Regions from separate parts of the Paraburkholderia sp. IW21 genome, predicted to be linked through region 2. Evidence: riboswitches for the same ligand, from Rfam matches in the RefSeq annotation. Region 2 holds a riboswitch; the other holds the start of a gene.
The links. A riboswitch is a leader RNA that binds a small molecule or an ion and turns the genes downstream of it on or off. The one in region 2 is predicted to bind cobalamin.
Positions count from the first base shown of each region.

Region 1 (5,998 bases), on a different contig from region 2:
GACCGCCTGCTGGCTCGTATTGGCCGTGCGGATTGCCGTCTGCAAGGCATCATCCGCGCCATGTTCGGCGGCCCACGCCGCAAGCCGTTGCAGATCGATGCTCGAATTCCGGCTGTGCAAATCGAGGTGTCCCGCCGCCAGCTTGCTGAGCTTGCCGAAGCCGCCGCACACGCTCAAGCGCTCGACCGGCGCGCGTTTCATATGCTTGAGCACCGCGCCGACGAAGTCGCCCATTTCGATCAGCGCGATATCCGGCAGACCATAATGCGCACGCATCGCGTCTTCGCTCGCGTTGCCGGTGCAGGCGGCGAGATGCACGTAGCCGTTCGCACGCGCGACGTCGATGCCCTGATGAATCGACGCGATATACGCCGAGCACGAGAACGGCCGCACGATGCCGGTGGTGCCGAGAATCGACAAGCCGCCGAGAATGCCGAGGCGCGGGTTCATCGTTTTCAGCGCGAGTTCTTCGCCTCCTTCGACGCCGATCGTCACTTCGAAACCGCCGTGGTATCCATGCTCCACCGCGAGATCGGTCAGATGCGCGGTCATCATCTTGCGCGGCACCGGATTGATCGCCGGTTCGCCGACCGGCAGCGTGAGGCCGGCACGCGTCACCGTGCCGACACCCGGCCCCGCCCGAAAAATCACGCCCGGTTCAGCGCAAAGCCGCACGCGGGCGAACACGATTGCGCCGTGCGTCACGTCGGGGTCGTCACCGGCATCCTTGACGGTGCCGGCTTCCGCGCCGTCGGCGCTCAGGCGGCAAAACACCAGCGGCATCGGCACATGCTGGCCCTTCGGCAACACGATCTCCGCGACCTCGCTGACGACACCCGCAAGCAGCAGGCGTGCCGCCGCGAGCGACGTCGCGGTGGCGCAACTGCCGGTCGTGTAGCCGCTACGCAGCGGCGCGGGTTGTTCGGGCGTTTCTTCGCGCATTACGGTTGAGCAGGTGAGTCGGCGGCCTTGGTGACTTCAAGCAGCGTGATCGGCAGCGCCTGGCGCCACGTATCGAAGCCGCCAAGCGGCTGCGCGTCGGCGAGCGCGATGCGGGTCAGCGTGCCGCCATATTGCTCACGCCACGCCGTCAGGGCCGCCTCGCCTTGCAAGGTGACCGCGTTGGCGACCAGCCGGCCGCCCTCACGCAGACGCGCCCAGCAAGCGTCGAGCACGCCCGGCACCGTCGCGCCGCCGCCGATGAACACGGCATCCGGCACCGGCAGCCCCGCCAACGCATCAGGCGCGCGGCCGGCCACCAGTTGCAAACCGGGCACGCCCAACGCATCGCGATTGTGCTCGATAAAACGCTGCCGCTCCGCGTGCCCTTCGATCGCGATAGCGCGGCAGGTCGGGTGCGCGCGCATCCATTCGATGCCGATCGAACCGCTACCCGCGCCCACATCCCACAGCAATTCACCCGGCGTCGGCGCAAGGCGCGCCAGCGTGATCGCGCGTACGTCGCGTTTGGTCAACTGACCGTCGTGGCGAAAGGCGTCGTCGGGTAAACCGGAAGTCAGCGGCAGACGCGGAGCGCCTTCCGTTGCACAGCATTCGAGCGCAATCAGGTTCAGCGCCGCCACTTCGCCCGTGGACCATTGATCCGCTCGGCCGTCGATGCGCCGCTCGAGATCGCCGCCCAAATGCTCCAGTACGGTCATCCGGGTCGCGCCGAAACCGCGGGTGTCGAGCCATTCGGCCAGCGCAGCAGGCGTGCGTCCGTCAGCGCTCAACACGAACACGCGCGCGCCGTCATGCAAATGGGTATTCAACGTCGGAAGCGGCCGGCCTACCAGCGAGACCGTCGCGACATCCTGCAATGGCCAGCCGAGCCGCGCGGCCGCCAGCGACAACGACGACGGCGCGGGCAGCACCCGCAACTCGCCTGGCGGCAGCTGCCGCGCCAAGGTCGCACCGACCCCAAACAGCATGGGATCGCCGCTCGCCAGCACGCACACGGGGGCCGCGCGCTCCGCCAGCAACGGCGCGAGATCGAACGGACGCGGCCATGCCGCACGGCGCGCGGCGAGGCGCGCAGGCAACATCGCCAGATGACGTTCGCCGCCGTAAACCACCGACGCTTCCAGCAAAGCACGCCGCGCGGGCCTCCCCAAGCCGGCGAAGCCGTCATCGCCTATGCCCACCACGGTCAGCCACGCCGGCATGCATCCATCCTCATTCTGTATCTTCAAATAGTGCGCTGTGCCACGCCGATCAAAGCGTCCAGCCTCGTTGTGCTGTTCGAAAAAAGGCATAATACAGCCGCCGGTGCCCTTCGGGGCCGAAGAGGGAACACAGTGTCACTGTGGCTGCCCCCGCAACTGTATGCAGCGAGTCCGCCTGCGCTCCGCGCCACTGGTTCAACCGGGAAGGCAGCGGCGGACCATGACCTGCCAGCCAGGAGACCTGCCGGCGAGACTGTTCGTGCCAGCCTACATCGGGCGGGGTGTACCGATGCCGCAGTAATGCCCCTCGCGGCTTGCTCGGGCCGTCGCGCGACGCTAAACCCGGTGTCCGTCTTGAATCAAGCTTCGCCCTCCACCGCTTTACCTGACGCAGCCCTTGCGCTGCGGCCGTCGGCATGCCCGGGGCTGCTGCGCATCGTCGCCGCGCGCGACGGTGGGATTTGCCGGATCAAATTGCCCGGCGGCGAGTTGAGCGCGGCGCAGGCTGCCGTGATCGCCGACGCGAGCGAGCAGCACGCGGCCGGCGTGATCGAGCTGACCAATCGCGCGAATCTGCAAGTGCGTGGGGTGCGGGTCGGCCATGAAGCGGCGTTGATCGCGGCGCTGATCGATGCGGGCCTTGGCCCCGCTCCGGCGACCGGCGCAAGGCAAGCGTCAACCTTGATACCGGCATCCGCTGCAGACGATGTGCGCAATGTGATGGTGAGCCCTGCTGCCGGACGCGATCCGTTTGCGCTGTTCGACACCACGCAGCTCAGCGCCGAACTGCTCACGCTGCTGCAAACCGAAGCGCGTTTCGCGGGGCTATCGCCGAAATTCGCGTTGTCGCTCGACGGCGGTGAGCGTCTTGCCCGGGTGGATCATCCGCATGATGTCTGGTTGGCGGCGACGCAAACTGAAGACGGTGTGCGATTTGTGTTCGGTTTGGGGGGATGCCCAGCTGCGGTGACGAACGCGGGTGCGGGTGCGCTTGCCGCTGTACTGCCTTCGCAAGTCCCTGATCTTGTCCGCGCACTGCTGCACACGTTCCTCGATCTGGCTGCAGCCGATGCCATGCGTATGCGTCACCTGCTGGCCGCACATTCCGTCGACGCCGTATTGCAGCACGCTCAAACGTATGTCGATTTTCCGCTGTCACGTGACCCATCGCTCGCGAACTGGCGACGCGCCACGCCAGCCGACGCCACGCTGCGACTCGGCGCGCACGCGCAACGGGTAGTGGGAACGTGGCACGTAGGCGGCCAGCCGCCGCTCGGACGCCTCGACACCGCGACCTTGCGCGGCGTTGCCACGCTCGCGCAACAGCGCGGCAACGGTACGCTTCGCATGACCCCCTGGCAAAGCGTGTTGCTGCCCGATATCGCATCGGACGCGGTGCCTGCCGTGCTCGCCGCAATGAACGCGCTAGGCCTCGCCTGTGACCCCGCGCAGCCTGGTACGCGCTTGATCGCCTGCGCCGGCTCTACAGGCTGTGCAAAAAGCCTCGCCGATACCAAGGCCGACGCGCTGCTTTTAGCGGATCGCCTGCCCGACGGTGTCGACGTCCATCTAAGCGGATGCCAACGCTCTTGTGCCGCCGCGCACCGCGCGCCCTACACGCTGCTGGCGGTGGCCCCCGGCGCATACGACCTTTACCGACGTGACGCCTCACCGGGTTTCGGTGACTGCGTCGCGCACCAACTCACGATCGAACAGGCCGCCGACATGCTCGAACACCTGGTCCGGAGCCCTTCAGATGCTTGATTACATTCGCGACGGTCAGGAGATCTATCGCCAATCCTTCGCGACGATACGCGCGGAGGCCGACCTCTCGCGCATCCCCGCCGACCTCGAAAAGCTCGCCGTGCGCGTGATCCACGCGTGTGGCATGGTCGACGTGATTGAAGATCTTCGGTTTTCTGAAGGCGCAGGCGCTGCAGGCCGCGCGGCACTCGCGCAAGGCGCGCCGATTCTGTGCGATGCCGGCATGGTGGCGCAAGGCATCACGCGCGCGCGATTGCCCGCTAACAACGAAGTGATCTGCACACTCACGCACGAAGACGTGCCTGGATTGGCGCGCGAACTCGGCAATACGCGCTCGGCCGTGGCGCTCGAATTGTGGCGACCGCATCTGGCCGGGAGTGTCGTCGTGATCGGCAACGCGCCGACCGCGCTGTTTCATCTGCTCGACATGCTCGACGCCGGCGCGCCAAAACCCGCGTTGATTCTCGGCTTTCCAGTGGGCTTTGTCGGCGCGGCCGAATCGAAAGCAATGCTGGCCGAAGACAGTCGCGGCGTGCCCTACGTCGTGGTGCACGGCAGACGCGGCGGCAGCGCGATGGCCGCCGCCGCGGTGAACGCGCTGGCCACGGAGGTCGAGTAAATGACCGTGCAAGGACGTTTATTCGGCCTCGGCGTCGGCCCCGGCGACCCGGAACTCATCACACTGAAAGCGCTGCGTTTGCTGAAGGCGGCGCCCGTAGTCGCGTACTTTGTCGCGAAGGGTAAGAAGGGCAACGCGTTCAGCATCATTGAAACGCATTTGCATGACGCTCAGCAGCATCTGCCGCTCGTTTATCCGGTCACCACCGAAGCGCTCGAGCCGCCGCTTTCCTATGAAGCGATCATCGCCGATTTCTACGACACCGCTGCGGAGATCGTCGCCGGCCATCTCGGTGCAGGCCGCGACGTCGCGGTGATTTGTGAAGGCGACCCGTTTTTCTACGGCTCGTATATGTATTTGCACGACCGGCTCGCGGCGCGCTTCGAGGCCGAAGTCGTGCCCGGCGTGTGCTCGATGCTCGGCGGTGCGGCTGTGCTCGGTTCGCCGCTGGTGTATCGCAATCAGAGTTTGTCGGTGCTCTCCGGCGTGTTGCCTGAGGACGAATTGCGCCGGCGTCTCGCCGATGCGGACGCCGCGGTCATCATGAAACTCGGCCGCAATTTCGACAAGGTGCGGCGCGTGCTCGGCGAACTCGGTCTCGCGCATCGCGCGCTTTACGTGGAACGCGCGACGATGGGCAATCAGCGCATCGTGCCGCTCGCCGACGTCGATCCGATGGCGTCGCCGTACTTTTCGCTGCTCGTCGTGCCGGGGGAAAAATGGCAAGGATGACGCCGCCCGCGATTGTGATCCTCGGCGTGGGCGCGTTGACGACTGCGAGGCGTATCCAGGCCCTGTATGCGGGTTCCCAGGTGCATGCTTTGCATGGGCGTGTCGAGGCTGATGTCTCGTACACGGAGCTCGGCGCGCATCTGCGTGGTTTGTATGCGCGCGGCACGCCGATCGTCGCGTTGTGCGCGGCTGGGATCGTGATTCGTTGCGTCGCGCCGTTGTTGTCGAACAAGGGCGTCGAGCCGCCGGTACTCGCGGTTGCCGAAGACGGCAGCGCGGTTGTGCCTTTGCTCGGCGGACTAGCCGGCGTCAACGTGATGGCGCGTGAGATTGCGGCTGCGTTGGCTGTATCGCCGGCGATTACGACGAGCGGAGAATTGCGCTTCGGCACGTGCGTGCTGAATCCGCCTGAAGGCTATGCTCTCGCCGATATAGCGCAAGGCAAGCGCTTCGTTTCGGACCTGCTGGCGGGCGAAAACACGCGGATCGAAGGCGACGCACCGTGGCTCGACGATGCGCAACTGCCTCGCTCTGCGTCGGCGCGTCTCGCGATTCGCGTGACGCCGCGCGTGTGGGATGGGCGTGATGACGAGTTGGTGATTCATCCGCGGAGTGTGGTGGCGGCGGTGACGGGTGCGGGTGCGGGTGCGGCGATCGCAGCACGCGTGCGCGAGGCATTGGACACGCATGGTCTTGCGGCGCTTTCACTGGCGGCACT
Region 1 covers NZ_JBGGWA010000007.1:139,025-145,022, reverse strand. The annotation lists gene ACAX43_RS18265 (cobalt-precorrin-5B (C(1))-methyltransferase) at 1-942, opposite strand, end outside; gene cbiE (precorrin-6y C5,15-methyltransferase (decarboxylating) subunit CbiE) at 942-2,165, opposite strand; cobalamin riboswitch at 2,250-2,429, shown strand; gene cobG (precorrin-3B synthase) at 2,511-3,929, shown strand; gene ACAX43_RS18250 (precorrin-8X methylmutase) at 3,922-4,548, shown strand; gene ACAX43_RS18245 (precorrin-2 C(20)-methyltransferase) at 4,549-5,280, shown strand; gene cobJ (precorrin-3B C(17)-methyltransferase) at 5,277-5,998, shown strand, end outside.
Region 1: linked by a shared signal. The riboswitch ahead of cobG (precorrin-3B synthase) and the one ahead of ACAX43_RS30915 (CbtB-domain containing protein) in region 2 are both predicted to bind cobalamin.

Region 2 (5,998 bases):
CTTTGCGTCATACGTGTAGGTCCAGTCTTCAATCTTCCTGCCGTCCTGGATGACGGTGGCTGACAGAAGACGACCCACATCGTCGTAGCGCGCGCCGACTGTCATTTGACTACCCGTTCCGACCGCCTGCAGTCCCTGTTCGCCTGTCAGGTCGGTCGTTTCCCGCTCCGCGTAGCCCGTGACGTTGCCTCGCGAGTCATAAACGAACGCGCGGACTTTGCCCGGTGTAGCGAGCAGATGCGGACGCAGCGAGTTGTCATCGTTGTACTCAATCGTCGTTACCGTCTTCTTCCCGGGGACGGTTGCAATTGCCTTCGTTGGCCGGTTGGCGCTGTCCCAGGTGTACTGGACATCTCCATCAGGAGTCTGCCTCTGCTTCAGATTCCCTGCTGCATCCCACACACGCGATACCGTGCCGCCTGGCGTAGCAATTGAACGAGGACGCCGCGTATCCAGGACATCAAAGGTGTACGTGCTCCTGCCGGACATGTCGCTGAGCGTCGTCATGCCGGGACCATAGCTGAGCGACACATTACGCGTCGTGTCAGGATGGGTAACCGAGATTGCACGCCCGCTGGAATCGTAGGCCCACGTTGCAATCCTTGAACCGGATTCGTCCTTTACGCCCGTCAATGCGTTGGGGAAGCGGGCATCCTCGTACAGATACTGACGAACGTGGTCATATGGTGCAGTTACCGAAACAAGATTGCCCTTTCCGTCGTAAGCATAGGACGTCGGCATTCCCAAAGGATCTACCAGGGTAACGACACGGTCGCTATTGTCGTATTCCAAACGAATTGAGGTCGCCGTTGCCGGTATCACGTTATCGGCCGGCCACTCGGCGATCGATGACAGGCGCTGCCTGCCGTCATAGAAAACCTTGCGGATCACACCCGTGCGGGTCGTTTCGGAATAGAACTTACCGGTGGTATCGGAGTAGGCTTCCGTCGTACCCGGCAGTTCGTCCTTCAGGTAGAAGTAACCGTCGCCCGCTTTCGTCAGGGAGAGCCCGCGATTTCCTGGTACGACCCACGCTCCGCCAATCCACTTGAACGTCAGAGCTTGCTGGTCACCCCGATAGGCAACAATGTGCGGCACGCTCGCGTTGATCCCGAGCAGGTCGAGCCTACGCTGCCAGTTATTGACCCAGTTGCGGCCCATCGCTGTCTGCGTGGTGTCATAGGGCTTCGAAAGATACGTGCGCTTAAAGACAAGTGGAAGCGTGTCGCCGCTCGCGAAGTCAGGCTCGGAAAGCATGACAATGCCCTTTGCCGGCAACACCGGGTCCGCGACGGGGCAGGAGTCGTCGGACTGAGGCGGGACCGGTACGCCGCCGCAATAGTCGGCTATCCAATCCGAGGCATTAGGACAGTTGTAGTAATTCAATGCGTTATAGGGATCGTCCGGGCCCGTCGACATAGGCGAAGTGCCCGCGACCTGGATAGCGCAGGTCGGGGTCCCGGGAATCCCGAGAGATTTCTGGTAGGTCTGCATGCATTGCATGTAATCTGCCGCGTTGGCGCCAAACGCGACCATGAGCAGCATGAATGCGGCGAGCAGGCGTGCCGTTATTCCCGTTGGTCTCTCATCAAGTCTTTTGTTTTTCATAGTCATCCTTATTGGTTGTACTTGTTTGAAGCCCAAGCACTCTATAAAGAAGACTCGATAGTGGAAATCCGACAAATCCTAAACTTGTGACTTCCCTGGCCTCTCGCAACAGACGCTTGCGACGCCAGCCAGAACAAGCCGTAAGACGTCACGAAAGAACATGCAGGCCATGGACACGCAATAACGGCGACAACAAGAAAAGCAGACGCAGAAAAGCCCTCGCGACTAGTCCGGCCACGAGATATTCCTGCGCGAAGGTAGAGGGAAGCTGAGAGGCCGCATCGGGCCGACAAGGAAGAAGGGGACTGGGCGTCCCCATGAAAACCGAGCTATGCGTGACCTAGCCGTTCAAGCGAACGCTCCAAAGTTATCCCCAGTTTTTGTCCATAAGCCTGTGGATAACATTCTGGCAAGCACGCCAAGTACCTGATGTCTTTGGCTTCTCTGGCGCTGCACGTCCGCGCGACCGCGACCGCCCTCGCGGTCGCGCCTCTCGATCAAAGGTAAGCAGACTTCGCCGCGCTGCGACTCGCGGGAATCAACAGCTTGCTCCGCTCGACCATTGCGCCAAACAGCAACCCGATGGTCGTCCACATAATCACTTGCATCCCAATTGCCGCCACGCGAAACTTCCACAACAGCGTCGCCGGGAAACCTGCCGGCACTTCGTTGATTGTCGGCATCGACAACTGCACAGCAGCAATGATCACGATGAACACCAGGCCCGCCACAATCGATCCGTTCCACGCGCCCAGCTTCAGCGCCGCGCGGCGCCGCACCTTCAGCGAAAACACCAACGCCGTCAGCGAGATCGCGATCATCAGGAAGAACAAGCCGGTCCTGGTCCCGATCGTCCCGGGGTCGCCCACTGACGGAGGATTCGCCGGATACTTGATGCTCGGAACGATCACCAGCGCGACAAACGCGCCGAGCGCCAACCATGCGGACAACGCGCGTGCACTCAATGCGCCGACGCGGCCATATGCATACGCGAACACCAGCGAAAACAACCCACCGAATGCGGCGCCATATGCCACGACGCCAGTCAACAGGCCCAAGCCCGCTTGCGTGCCGCGGCTTACGAGTTCCTCTTCATGCCCGTGTTCGTGTGCATCGGCGCCCGCGGCCTCGGTCTTTTCCTCGAAGGAAATCGCCTGACTGACCTGCGGCTCGCCCACCACTCGGGCAAAGCCGAACGTGAGGAGTCCCGCGGCGATGCCTGCAAGCATCCCGCGCACCAACAACTTACCAACCATGGTCGACTCCGTTAGTGGCAGGGAAAGCCGAGCAGATGGCGGCCGTCGTGCACGAATTCATGCACGTACATGCCGGGAATCAGTGACGTGGCACCCTGTTCCGCACCAACGAAATAAAGCGCGAGCAACAGCAGCAAGCCGCCGAACACGACCCAGGGCAACAACTCACGCAGTGGAATCGGCGTGGGTTGAGCGGCGGGCAGAGTCGCGGAATCGAAAACAGCGTGGGTCATACGGGACATCTCCTGGGGGTAACGCGCCCCAATAGTCGATTGAAAAGGAATAGTGCGAAGCTCAGGTCTGGCTTTCGGCTGTGAATACCGAATACAGTGGCGCGACCGCGCCGGGTTCTCACCGGCTTCCGTGCTTCGCAGTGCCGCTATTCTACGCGCTAAACTTTGCCTCTCGATAGCGCCAGGCATGGTCGCACGCCTCCCGCTTTAGTCTGGGCCTTCATGGAAATGAACTGAATGGACACACGGCTGTTACTGGTCAGCCACGCGTCGACCGCCGCAATGCGCGCAGGCCGTTTCCCCGCCGACGATCCACTCGACGCACGCGGCCTCGCCGAAGCCAGCGCGGCGCGAGCGCGTCTGTCGATTCCGGACGTCGTGGCGGTCTTCGTCAGCCCAGCCGTATGCGCGCGCGAGACGGCGTCGGCCTTAGGTCTCGTCGCAACCGTCCACAAGGGACTGGCGGACAGGGATTACGGTCGATGGCATGGCCGGCGTCTCGCTGATCTCGCCGTCGAAGCGCCGCAAGATCTCGCTGCATGGACGCACGATCCCGACGCGGCCGCACCCGACGGCGAGTCATTCAGTCAACTCGTCAAGCGGGTAGGACAATGGCTCGATGCAATGAGCGAAGAAATCAGCAGGCTAACGGGCGATGCTGCGTTAAGCGACGCAATGGGCGGTGCAATGGATGCGGCGCCAAGCAAAGCAACGAGCGGCGCGCCGCGCAATAGGCGAGATGTGGTCACCGTCACGCACGCGCCGGTGATCCGGGCAGCGATCGTTCATGCGCTCGGGGCGTCGCCCGCCGTCTTTCCACGCATCGAAGTCGCGCCGCTCTCGGTCGTCGAGTTGCGATGCGCGCGACGCGGCTGGACATGGTGGCCCGCCACTCAGTAACGGCTACGGCTGCGCGCATGGGGACAGCTTGGCCGCGTCGAAACTCCTCTTCCGCTCACTTGCCCGAGACAACCAGCCTCAGCTTGTTCGAACCAGAACGCGTCAAGGTGATATCGGTTCGCCTGGCACGCGTGCCTAGATAAAAGTGCTGACGTCCCGGCGAATTCTGATCGTGCGTCGCGTCCGGCAAACACGATGCGATATCCGCCGCGACGGCCTGCAGGGCGTCCGCATTCGAGCCGGCGTCGTTGTGCGGCGTCCACGTGCATTGGTAGCTGCCGTGGTTCGCTGAACATTGCGCGTCATCGCCGTAGGGTTGCGCGATGCCCCTCCCGTCATCCGGCGTCAGCGAGGCTAAACCGCCTGGCGCCGTCGCGACGATACGTTTGAGCGATGTGCATGGGCTGGGCGCATCGTCGGCATTCGCACTCTGCGGCAGCCATGCGCTCAGCGACAAGGCGGCAATCGCGGCAATAAGCATGAGGATCTTGTTCATGTCGGCGCAATCCTTCGAACGGGGCGCTATCGCGACAGCACGCTTCGTGCCTATGGAAGGGCGGCAAATCGATCGCACGAGCCGAGTGCACCAGAAAGTGGCCTGCACGGCGATCATCACGTTGCTCATCGACGCTGGCAAACAGCGCCTGTAGGCATACAAATTGCGGTCACACCGTACCGGCAAAGAAAATACCGCCCACTAAATTGACGCCAACCCGTTACGCAATGTCTAACCAACCTGCCGCCGGCATACCGGCCCGTCTCTCCTGCGGAATACAGGGAATCGACAACGTTCTGGGGGGCGGTCTCACGCCGCACCGCCTATACCTTGTCGAAGGTGCCCCCGGCACAGGTAAAACTACCCTCGCGTTGCAATTTTTACTGCAGGCTGCCGCCGACGGCCAGGTAGGGCTATACATCACGTTGTCCGAAACCCGCGACGAGCTGATCTCAGTAGCGGACAGCCACGGCTGGGACATCAGCACATTCAGCATCCTCGAACTCCTGTCCGACGAAGGCCTCGACCCGCAATACGAACAAACCGTGCTGCACCCGGCCGAAGTCGAACTCGGCGAGACCGTGCGCAACGTCATCGAGCAGGTCGACGCGCTCAAGCCCGTGCGCATCGTGCTCGACAGCCTCTCAGAGTTGCGTCTGTTGTCGCAGAACCCGTTGCGCTATCGCCGGCAGATTCTGGCGCTCAAGCGCTATTTCGCCACCCGCGAATGCACGGTCCTCCTGCTCGACGACAATACATCGGACCCCGGTGATGTCCAGTTGCACAGCATCGCGCACGGCGTGATCAGTCTCGACAACCTCGTGCACGACTACGGCGGGAACCGGCGACGCATGCGCATCTCGAAGATGCGCGGTATCAAGTTTCGCGAGGGCTATCACGACTTCACCCTCGACACCGGCGGCATCCACGTTTATCCGCGCCTCGTCGCGGCGGAGCATCATGCGGAATTCAATACCCGAGTGCGCAGCACCGGCACGCCGGGTCTCGACGCGCTGCTCGGCGGCGGTTTGATCCCGGGCACCAATGCGCTATTGATCGGCCCGTCGGGCGTCGGCAAGACCACCACGGTGGTGTCGTGCCTGGTCGCAGCGCTAGATCGTGGCGAGCGCTGCGTCTACTACGTATTCGACGAGACCCTCACCACGCTCATGATCCGTTGTGCGACGCTCGGCATGCACCTGGCGCCGCACGTCGAAAGCGGCCTGCTCACGTTGCGCCAGATCGATCCGGCAGAAATCTCGCCCGGCGAATTCGCCTGCGACGTGCGCGAATCGGTCGAGGACAAGGGCTGTAAGTACGTTGCCATCGACAGTCTGAATGCCTATCTCCAGGCGATGCCCGGTGAGCGCTATCTGCTGCTGCAAATGCACGAACTGCTCGGCTATCTGAACCAGCAAGGCGTCATCACCATGCTCGTACTGGGCCAGCACGGCATCATCGGCGAGGTGCAGAGCGACATCGACATCAGCTATCTCAGTGACGTC
Region 2 covers NZ_JBGGWA010000019.1:45,211-51,208, reverse strand. The annotation lists gene ACAX43_RS30925 (DUF6531 domain-containing protein) at 1-1,608, opposite strand, end outside; gene ACAX43_RS30920 (CbtA family protein) at 2,106-2,864, opposite strand; gene ACAX43_RS30915 (CbtB-domain containing protein) at 2,876-3,097, opposite strand; cobalamin riboswitch at 3,140-3,278, opposite strand; gene ACAX43_RS30910 (histidine phosphatase family protein) at 3,335-3,997, shown strand; gene ACAX43_RS30905 (hypothetical protein) at 4,053-4,493, opposite strand; gene ACAX43_RS30900 (hypothetical protein) at 4,492-4,647, shown strand; gene ACAX43_RS30895 (ATPase domain-containing protein) at 4,721-5,998, shown strand, end outside.